One region of the Alteromonas sp. S005 genome, then DNA from elsewhere that is predicted to be linked to it. Evidence: predicted binding sites of a transcription regulator. Region 1 holds the regulator's gene; each other region holds the start of a gene.

Region 1 (3,284 bases):
TCGACTTCTCCTGGCGATACCCTCTGGCCGATAAACAGTGCGATCTCTTGATGGGAGACCTTACGGTATCAATAGTTCAATTCATATTACAGCAAATGGTAACTGGCGTTGGCGTTACTGGCAAAAGGTTAATGTATTCTTTATACAACAAAGGCGCATGAAGTGCGCCTTTAGTCATCTACTCGTGTAGTCTTGTTACCGCTATACAAAATCAATCGCCTGAGCGTACACCCAACATGTGGCAGATAGCATAGCTTAATTCACTGCGATTTAAGGTATAGAAATGGAAGTGCTTAACCCCTTCTTTTGCTAAAACTTTCACTTGGTCCATAGCAATGTTAGCGCCGATTAGATTGCGGGTGGCTTGGTCGTCGGCATCAAGGCCGTCGAACATTTTGTGCAACCATCCCGGTACATGAACATTTGTGAAGCCCGCGAATTTCACAAGTGTTTGGTAGTTGGTTACCGGCAATATACCCGGAACGATATCTAAGTCGACACCAGCTGCGGCAGCGCGGTCTCTAAATCGCAGGTAAACACTTGTGTCGAAGAAGAACTGGGTTATCGCTTCGGTAGCGCCAGCTTCGGCCTTGCGTTTAAGGTTTAGCAAGTCGAATTGCGCATTTGGCGCTTCAGGGTGTTTTTCCGGGTAGGCAGCAACTGAAATATCAAAATCGGCAACGTCTTTTAGTAAGGCAACAAGGTCAGAGGCATACATTTCTGTTTTGTCGACCCCTGGGGGTAAATCGCCACGAAGTGCAACAATACGGCGAATGCCTGAGTCCCAGTAGTCTTTAGCAATTTGCTTCAGTTCGTCACGGCTTGCATCAACACAGGTCAAGTGAGGAACGGCAGCAACACCAGTCTGCTGTTGAATGCGTTTTACAACGTCGTGGGTTCTGTCACGCTCACCGCTGTTGGCACCGTAAGTCACCGACATATAGCTTGGCTTTAACGGCGCTAGACGTTCAACCGACTTCCACAGGGTTTGTTCCATGGCTTCCGTTTTAGGCGGAAAGAATTCAAAAGATACATCAATATCACGCAGTTCCGACAGGGACTGGTTTAATGCATCGATACCTTGTGCGTAAGAAACCATGGTTTATACTCTCAAAAATGTAATCTTATAGACGTTTAGACGTCTAAATTAAAGAATATATGTCTAGACGTCAAGAGGTTTACACTGCTCAATTGACCTTTTCGTGAACTTGTTTAGAATTTCTCTTCATAATATAAAAAGAGTAGACCGAGTTAGTACAATGGCAGAATGGAACGGTAAATATATTCACCCCTACGCAGAGCATGGGAAAAAGAGCGAACAGGTAAAGAAAGTCACTGTCTCTATACCTATTAATGTGCTTAAAGCGCTTACTGATGAGCGTACCCGCCGCCAAATCAACAATTTGCGCCACGCCACTAATTCGGAACTGTTGTGTGAAGCATTTTTACACGCGTTTACCGGGCAACCTTTGCCTAACGACGATGACCTGCGTAAAGACAACCCTAATCGCGTGCCGGCTGAAGCTAGGCGCATTATGGAAGAAATGGGTATTGATCCAAGCTTCGAAAATGATGTGTCTGAAGACGACTGATATCTAGTATTAAAGAGAAACGGCCCTGTGTTGTATGTTAGCGGATGTAAGTGATAATCTTCAACACAGCGCCGTTTTTTATTTACTTTTATTCTTCTGGGCTTTCAGGCACTCGTGCAACGCCCGACTCAATAGCCGCCTTAGATACCGCAGTAGCGATACGTTCACATAAACGCGGGTCCATAGGTTTAGGAATAATGTACTCCTTACCAAATGTCAGGCTATCGCTTTTGCTCGCAGCTAATACTTCTTCTGGAACGGGTTCTTTTGTGATAGAGCGAAGGGCTTCAACCGCCGCCACTTTCATCTCATCATTAATGGCCGTCGCGCGAACATCAAGGGCGCCGCGGAAAATGAACGGAAAGCACAGTACGTTGTTTACCTGATTAGGATAGTCTGAACGTCCAGTTGCCATAATTAGGTCTTTACGTACTTCGTGAGCGAGCTCAGGCTTTATCTCTGGGTCAGGGTTAGAGCATGCAAATACAATTGGGTTTTCAGCCATCAAAGAAAGCGCTTCTGGCGGTAAAACATCAGGGCCTGATACACCGACAAAGATATCTGCGCCTTCCATAACGTCTTCAAGAGTGCGCTTATCGGTATTGTTAGCAAAAAGCTTCTTATGCTCAGTCAAGTCTTCGCGACGAGTGTGGATAACACCTTTTCTATCTAACATGTAGATACGCTCGCGTTGGGCTCCACACTTAATCAATAGCTCCATACAGGCAACCGCTGCTGCGCCAGCACCCATGCAAACGATTTTAGCGCTCTCTATATTTTTGCCCTGAATCTCCAGCGCGTTAAGCATACCTGCTGCGGTTACAATAGCGGTACCGTGCTGATCATCATGAAATACTGGAATTTTACAGCGTTTAATTAGCTCTTGTTCAATCTCAAAGCATTCAGGCGCTTTAATGTCTTCTAAGTTAATGCCGCCAAATGTATCGGCGATATTCGCTACCGTATTAATGAACTCTTCGGTCGTACGATGCTTCACTTCAATGTCAATGGCATCCAGGCCAGCAAAACGTTTAAACAGAAGGGCTTTACCTTCCATAACAGGTTTCGATGCCAGTGGGCCTAGGTTACCCAATCCTAAAATTGCCGTTCCGTTACTAATAACAGCAATAAGGTTGCCTTTACCCGTATACTTATAGGCATTATCTGCATCTTCGGCGATTTCTCTCACCGGTTCGGCTACGCCTGGGCTATAAGCAAGAGCAAGATCGTCGACGCTATCGGCAGGTTTAGATAGCTCTACGCGGATCTTTCCAGGTGTGGGTTTGGCGTGATAATCGAGTGCGCGTTGTCTAAAATCTGACATGTAAAAAGGTATCCTTAGATGTAGGGTTCATCAGTGTTTTCGTTCACGCTCTGTAGCTATTTTATTATTGTTATAGTTATGGGTAGATAAACGTAAGCGCGTTACAACCAACTAATGACAAAAGTGATTATAAATAGTTGTTAGCACTGGTGTGGTATGTTGGAAATTGCAGACCTAGCGTTAACTCTGCGTGATTCTCCTCACATATCGCTGTTGATATTAGGCCTAACATGTAGGCCAAAATTTAAACACAAAAGCGCCACAAGTCTTAGTATTAGAGCATTATTCATAATATTAATGCTCACTATCAAGGTGCCGATCGCAACTCTAACACAGCTAATCACTGTGTACATATCTGATCAGAATTC
Region 2 (3,284 bases), on a different contig from region 1:
CCCCGAAAGCGTACGCCCTGAAGCGTCGGTGATAGTGCCCGATACCATTACGGGCAAAGACTTACCGAGTTTTTCAAATACCGACTCAACGGCAAACGCTGCAGCTTTGGCGTTTAGCGTATCGAAAATAGTTTCAAGCATGATTAGGTCAACGCCGCCCTCAATGAGAGCTTCGGTAGACTCGCTATACGCTTCCACGAGTTCGTCAAACGTGACATTGCGCTTGCCTGGGTCGTTCACGTCAGGTGAAATAGAAGCGGTGCGGTTTGTTGGACCTAGTACACCGGCTACGAAACGGGGTTTCTCAGGTGTTTTTGCGGTGAATTCATCGGCAGCTTTGCGCGCTAACTTAGCCGCAGCCACATTGATATCCCGTGATTGGGCCTGCATATCATAATCGGCCATAGCGATAGTCGTCGCGTTAAAGGTGTTGGTTTCTATAATATCCGCGCCAGCTTCAAAATAATCGCAGTGAATCTGGTAAATAATGTTTGGCTGGGTAAGCACTAATAGGTCGTTATTACCCTTTACGTCGCAGTGCCAGTCGGCAAACTGTGTCCCGCGGTAATCTTCTTCTTCCAACTTGTGGCGCTGGATCATGGTGCCCATTGCACCGTCTAGTATAAGAATGCGCTTTTTAGCGGCTTCTGTAAGCGTTGCCTGCGCGCTAGAAATTGGTCTTTGGCTCACGTGCTACCTCTTTGGCTGTGACTTTTCAGCAAGCTGACTTAAATCGTAAGGCGTGGTCTGATAGACATAATAATTCAGCCAGTTTGTAAACAATAGGCTGCCATGCGAGCGCCACTGTACAATAGGAGACTTGGCTGGATCATCCCCTTCAAAATAGTTTTTTGGCATTACCGGCGTTTGACCCGCGGCAATATCCCGTAAGTATTCGTCTTTGAGCGTATCAGGGTCATATTCTGGATGACCTGTTACAAACACCATTCGCTTGTCTTCTGACGCTACGATATAGGCACCCACGTCCTCAGATTCTGCCACAACGCTAAGGCCTTCAACACTGTTATACAAAGAAGTATCGATATGCCCGTAGCGAGAATGGGGAGCGTGAAAAGTTGGGTCGAAGCCTCTTAAAAGCTCATTGTTCGGGTCGTTCACTTTATGTTGAAAAACCCCTGAAAACTTTTCATCTCTAATTTTTCGAGTTATGCCGTAAAAGTGATACATAGCAGCGTGAGCAGCCCAGCATAAATACAGAGTAGAGTTAACGTGTCGCTGTGCCCATTCCAATATCGTGGTCATGGTCTCCCAATACTTCACTTCTTCATAGTCGATAAGCGCTAGAGGGGCGCCGGTTACTATAAGTCCATCGTATTTTTTGTTCGCGACCGCTGAGAAGTCGTGATAGAAGGCATCCATGTGTGATTGCGGGGTATTTTTTGGCGCTTGATTATCAATTCGAATCAAATCTACGTTTATTTGTAGCGGCGTATTTGACAACAGGCGAAGCAACTGCACTTCTGTTTCTATCTTATTCGGCATCAAATTAAGAATGCCGACTTCAAGAGGACGAATATCCTGATTAGCAGCCCTGTCCATGTCCATGGTAAAAATATTTTCACCTAGTAGTACGTTCTGCGCGGGTAACTGCTCAGGAATACGAATTGGCATAGAGGACTCCAGTGATAAATTACAATATCTGTATTGTGTCTATAACTGGCGATATGTCAACATCTTTACGTCTAGACGTCTAAACGTTTTTTTTAAAACGTACTTACTGAAGTAAGACAACTAGCTGTTTTGCTTGTGCACCATAACTAACATCTCAGCCTCAGCGCGAGGTATATCACAGGCTTCGATGATCTCGTCGATACTGGCGCCTTGCTTAACAAGGTCTGCCGCTCTTTGGTATAGCCGCAACGAGGGGTCTTGGAGCTTGAGCTCACGAAGCTGGTTTTCAAGGTCAGTTTGTTTCTCGTCTAGCTCTTGAAGGTGGCGAGTAATAACTAATGTGCGAGCTTGGGCTTCAGTTTGTTGATTATTTGCGTTTTTAGCAAGCGCTTCAATGCGCGCAATGGCCGACACACTGTTCTGCTCACTTTCACTTAATGCTGCGCGCAAATGTTTAATCTGTGAGTACAAAATACTCATAGCAACAACAAGTACAACAATTCCGACGCACAAGATAAGTTCGATTAAGGTAGGTGCAGCAAGCTGCCAATCCATGGACATAACCCTTGGGGAAATCTAGGCGGCATTAACGATATATACCGCCTATTCATTTATTTAAATATTACTAAGCTCATCCCACTCTTCGTCGCTTAGCAATTTATTAAGGTCGACCAGGATAAGCAATTCGCCATCGCGGTTGCTTACACCCTGTATAAACTTAGCACTTTCCTCAGTACCAACGTTAGGCGCACTGTCAATTTCTGAAGATTTCAAGTACACCACTTCGGCTACACTATCCACCAAAATACCGACAACCTGTTCGTCAGATTCAATAATCACTATACGTGTATTGTCCGTGATTTCCGTCGGCGGTAGCCCAAAACGTGCGCGGGTATCAATGACGGTTACCACGTTACCACGCAAGTTGATTATACCAAGCACATAATCAGGCGCACCGGGTACAGGGGCTATTTCGGTATAACGCAAGACTTCTTGCACTTGCATTACGTTAATACCGTAAGTTTCTTCACCTAAGCGATACGTTACCCATTGAAGGACTTCGTCGTTGCTGTCAGTAGCGTTATTATTCATTCTTTCGTCGCTCATGAACCTGGCTCCCAATACTATGGCGTCTGGTCGTTACTGCCTAAGCCTCTGTTAAGCATAGATATTAATTCTTCAACGTCAATTAACGCGCACATTTTTTCTTTAACCATCCCTGCTAACCAGGGACGCTTACCTGTGGACTCGCGCCATTTTACGTCATCGGTAGTCAAATTGACCGTGTTTACAAGCTTTTCGCTTGCTAGTCCCCACGCACTCTCTCCTAACATTATAAGATATCGGTAGTTAAGCGATTGTGCGAGATTTTCGTCGTATTTTTCTGGCATTACCCATTTTGCAGAGTCTACAACATTTAGTTTAGACTCTCTGTGCAACATTACACCCATAAACCAGTCAGGTTTTCCAAATAAAGGGCCTATTTTTTCAATTTGATGGATACCACCTAGCGATGTTAGGGGTACCGCAAGTGTTAGCCCTGCAACCTCAAAGAATAGCGCCTGAAAACGAAAACCGAGAGTATCCTTTAGTGGAGTTTTTAACTTCTCAGGAGTACTTAACTCACTTTCTTGTTCCGTTTGAGCAGGAAC
Region 3 (3,284 bases), on a different contig from region 1:
TGACTGAAACAACGGTAGGCAAGTGGATCCTCGATGAAGATGAAAAAGTTATGTTTGACCCTCAAACATCAGGGCTTGTGGTGCTAGACGGACAGCTAGTAACCATTGCTGATGCAAGCGCGGATGTTACGCAGCAGTTGAAGTTACATACTATTTCGCCTGAAACGGCAAGGCTAAGCGCGTCTAGTAAGCGCTTTTCATTTTCACGAGCTGTACGTCGAAGCTGCTTTTATGGCTACTTGAGCGAGCAACCAGATTTAGAAGCGTTAGCGGTAGACCCTAGAGATTCTAATGTCATCTACACCGTCACTGAAGATGCAACCCGTACAGGTGCCTTAAGCCCGCGCTGTGAAACCAAATACGAAGATACAGGCTCTACAGACTACCCAACCCTATTGGTCAAATTAACTCGCAAGGACAATGGTGATGTTGAAATGTCAAATGTACGTCCACTACAATTTCCGAAAGAGTTCGAAGTAGGTAACTTCCCCAACGATGGTATTGAAGGCCTGACGATGGCTGACGACGGCACTTTGTATTTAGCATTAGAAAAAGACAAAGCGGGACAGCCAAGGATCTTTACATTGTCTGTCGATAAAGGCTTTTTCTCATCGAGCGATTTTGCAACTGTTAGCGAACCAGACCTTCAGCTTCCATCGTTTACCTCGGGTAATCACCCCATAAATGGCTTGGCTTTATATACGCATTCAACAGGCGCATCTTTTTTACTTGGTGCCGCAAGAAACGACAATGAGCTATGGGTCATTGATACCAGTGGCAGTAAGCCAACGAAACGCATTCCCATTATCTTTGTTGTTGCCAGTGATCAAAATTGCGAACAGTACACAATGGATAATTCGTCAATGGAAGGGTTAGTCACCATTGATAGTACGCTATGGATTATCAACGATCCGTGGGAAAAGAATTACATGAAAAATGCGGTATGTGAGGCGCATAAAAAGCGTTATGAAGATTTAGCGCCGTTGCTGTTTCCGATAGAAATCAATGACGTTTGGTTTGATTAGCGTCTATCTACTCGCGATGTCCTTAAAACCGAAAAAGGGTTGCTACCAAGCAACCCTTTCGTTTTTAGCCAGACTGAAAACGCCGCTAAAAAAGCTGACATTACCTATGCATCGCTACGAAGGCGAGAAGCAAAAGTCTTTTTGAATTTTGCAAGCTTAGGTGCAACCACCATAGAGCAATACTGGTTCTGCGGATTGTTTTTGAAATAATCCTGATGGTAGTCTTCGGCGTCATAGTAGTTATTCACGGCTACTATTTCAGTGACTACCGGGTCAGGCCAAATTTCTTCTTCTGTGATTTGTGCAATAATTTTTTCAGCTTCTGCTTTTTGAGCATCGTCGTGATAGAAGATTGCACTACGATACTGTGTACCCACATCATTACCCTGTCTGTTTAGCTGAGTAGGATCGTGTAGCGCGAAGAAAATCTCTAGAATTTCACGGTAGCTGATGTTGTCTGCATCAAACGTTACTTGTACCACTTCTGCATGACCAGTGCTTCCCGTACATACCTCTTCATAGGTTGGATCGGCTTTTTCACCTCCAGCATAACCAGAAATAGCTTTTTCTACGCCTTCAACAGTGTTAAACGCAGATTCGATACACCAAAAGCATCCGCCTGCTAAAGTGGCCACTTGTAAATTTGCCATAATAAAACCTCTCTTAATCTTTGCTTGTAGTGTGGGTGTCAGTAAGTCACAACACAAGTCATCCAAGCGTGTTTTTTTATCGTATAAACGAATATTAAATAAGAATAACGTGCGACGGCTTAAAACGGTTTTAAACTGGCCGCGACAAGAGTGCTGACAGTGCACGGCAAACGCGATTTATTTTTTGTTTTTCCATGTTTGCATGGGCGAAATCGTCTTTTAAGCGATAAGCGTCTTATTTAGCAGAGGTAGGTAGAAGTGATTATTTTTTACGATGGTTATTGCCCCTTGTGCATAGCCGAAATGCGTCATCTACGCAAAAGAGACCAACATAATAAACTCACTTTGGTCGACATTCAGGCCCCTGATTTTGCAAGTCGTTATCCAGACATGGATTGGCATGCGCTTAATGCCAGGATTCACGGGCTTCGCGAGGACGGTACTCTAATTACCGGACTTGATGTTACCCATGAAGCGTGGAAGGCAGTAGGTATGGGCTGGATTTATGCTCCGCTTCGCTGGCCAGTCATTCGTTATGCCGCGGATGCTTTCTACAATGTATTCGCAAAACACAGATATACCATTTCTTACTTTTTAACGGGAAAAAAACGCCAGTGTGACCGCTGTGTACCGGGAGAGCCGAATGAAAAATAACGTACTCATAGTTGGCGCATCTGGCGGTATAGCGTCTGCGCTTATTGAACAATATCGCAGTGCAGGCGCAAGGGTGTTTGCAGTAAGTCGTGCAGCTACAAACGAAGAAAACAACTTAGAAGATGTTTCCTATCATCAAATTTCTGAACAGGATGATAAGCATATCAGTGGTTTTGTAAAACAACTCGCTGAGCAAGACGTTGTGTTAAATACGGTAGTAATAACAACCGGTTTGTTGCATAACGAAAGCGAAGGAATTCACCCCGAAAAACGCTTAGAAGATGTTAGCGAGGAAGCCCTGACCGCGTACTTCGCGACAAACAGCATTATTCCCGCTTTGTGGCTTAAGCATTTGGTCAATATTATGAGTAAAGAAGGGTCCACCCTTGTTTGCCTAAGTGCGAGAGTAGGGAGCATATCAGACAACGGGCTTGGCGGATGGTATGGCTACCGTTCATCAAAAGCCGCGCTCAATATGTTTGTCAAAACAGCCTCGGTAGAGTACAAGCGCAGATTAAAAGATGTCATGCTTGTTTGTTACCACCCAGGTACTGTTGATACTGGCCTGTCGAAGCCTTTTCAAAAGAATGTGTCCGCTAAAAAGCTATTTACCCCGGAATTTACTGCAAAACAACTTATTCACCACCTTTCAGCGCTTGATCGTGACCAAGCTTGTCATTTTATCGACTGGAATGGCGAAGTGGTAACTTGGTGATACGGCCTAACATCATTTCAGCAAGTTCAACATCAAGACTTTTTATTTCACTGCTGTTACCATGCTATTTTGGGAATGGTGCAGCGTATTGATACGCCCATAGAGGCAGCAATACAACGCGTTGACGCCACACGTGAGTCATAACAACAAACGCCATCCTGATAATAAATAATATCAGTTCGCGCAGCTTGATACCGATGAGTATCGAGCGCAAACAACAAGTACACATTATGAGTGCAA

The links. Region 1 encodes MetJ, which represses methionine synthesis genes. Its sites were predicted from a motif close to TAGACGTCTAGACGTCTA; they were not measured.
Region 2: metA (homoserine O-acetyltransferase MetA) is a predicted target of MetJ. The motif match lies at 1,697-1,714, and genes of this name have one in related genera.
Region 3: msrA (peptide-methionine (S)-S-oxide reductase MsrA) is a predicted target of MetJ. The motif match lies at 1,752-1,769, and genes of this name have one in related genera.

The regions. Positions count from the first base shown of each region.
Region 1 is NZ_JAZETN010000011.1:12,074-15,357, forward strand. It holds gene metF (methylenetetrahydrofolate reductase) at 212-1,099, opposite strand; gene metJ (met regulon transcriptional regulator MetJ) at 1,260-1,592, shown strand; gene V7R55_RS13150 (malic enzyme-like NAD(P)-binding protein) at 1,681-2,916, opposite strand.
Region 2 is NZ_JAZETN010000002.1:306,935-310,218, reverse strand. It holds gene V7R55_RS03940 (homocysteine S-methyltransferase family protein) at 1-690, opposite strand, end outside; gene metA (homoserine O-acetyltransferase MetA) at 694-1,632, opposite strand; gene V7R55_RS03930 (DUF2802 domain-containing protein) at 1,753-2,187, opposite strand; gene V7R55_RS03925 (chemotaxis protein CheW) at 2,248-2,739, opposite strand; gene V7R55_RS03920 (chemotaxis protein CheW) at 2,757-3,284, opposite strand, start outside.
Region 3 is NZ_JAZETN010000016.1:78,154-81,437, forward strand. It holds gene V7R55_RS16270 (hypothetical protein) at 1-1,025, shown strand, start outside; gene msrA (peptide-methionine (S)-S-oxide reductase MsrA) at 1,130-1,675, opposite strand; gene V7R55_RS16280 (thiol-disulfide oxidoreductase DCC family protein) at 1,934-2,329, shown strand; gene V7R55_RS16285 (SDR family NAD(P)-dependent oxidoreductase) at 2,319-3,044, shown strand.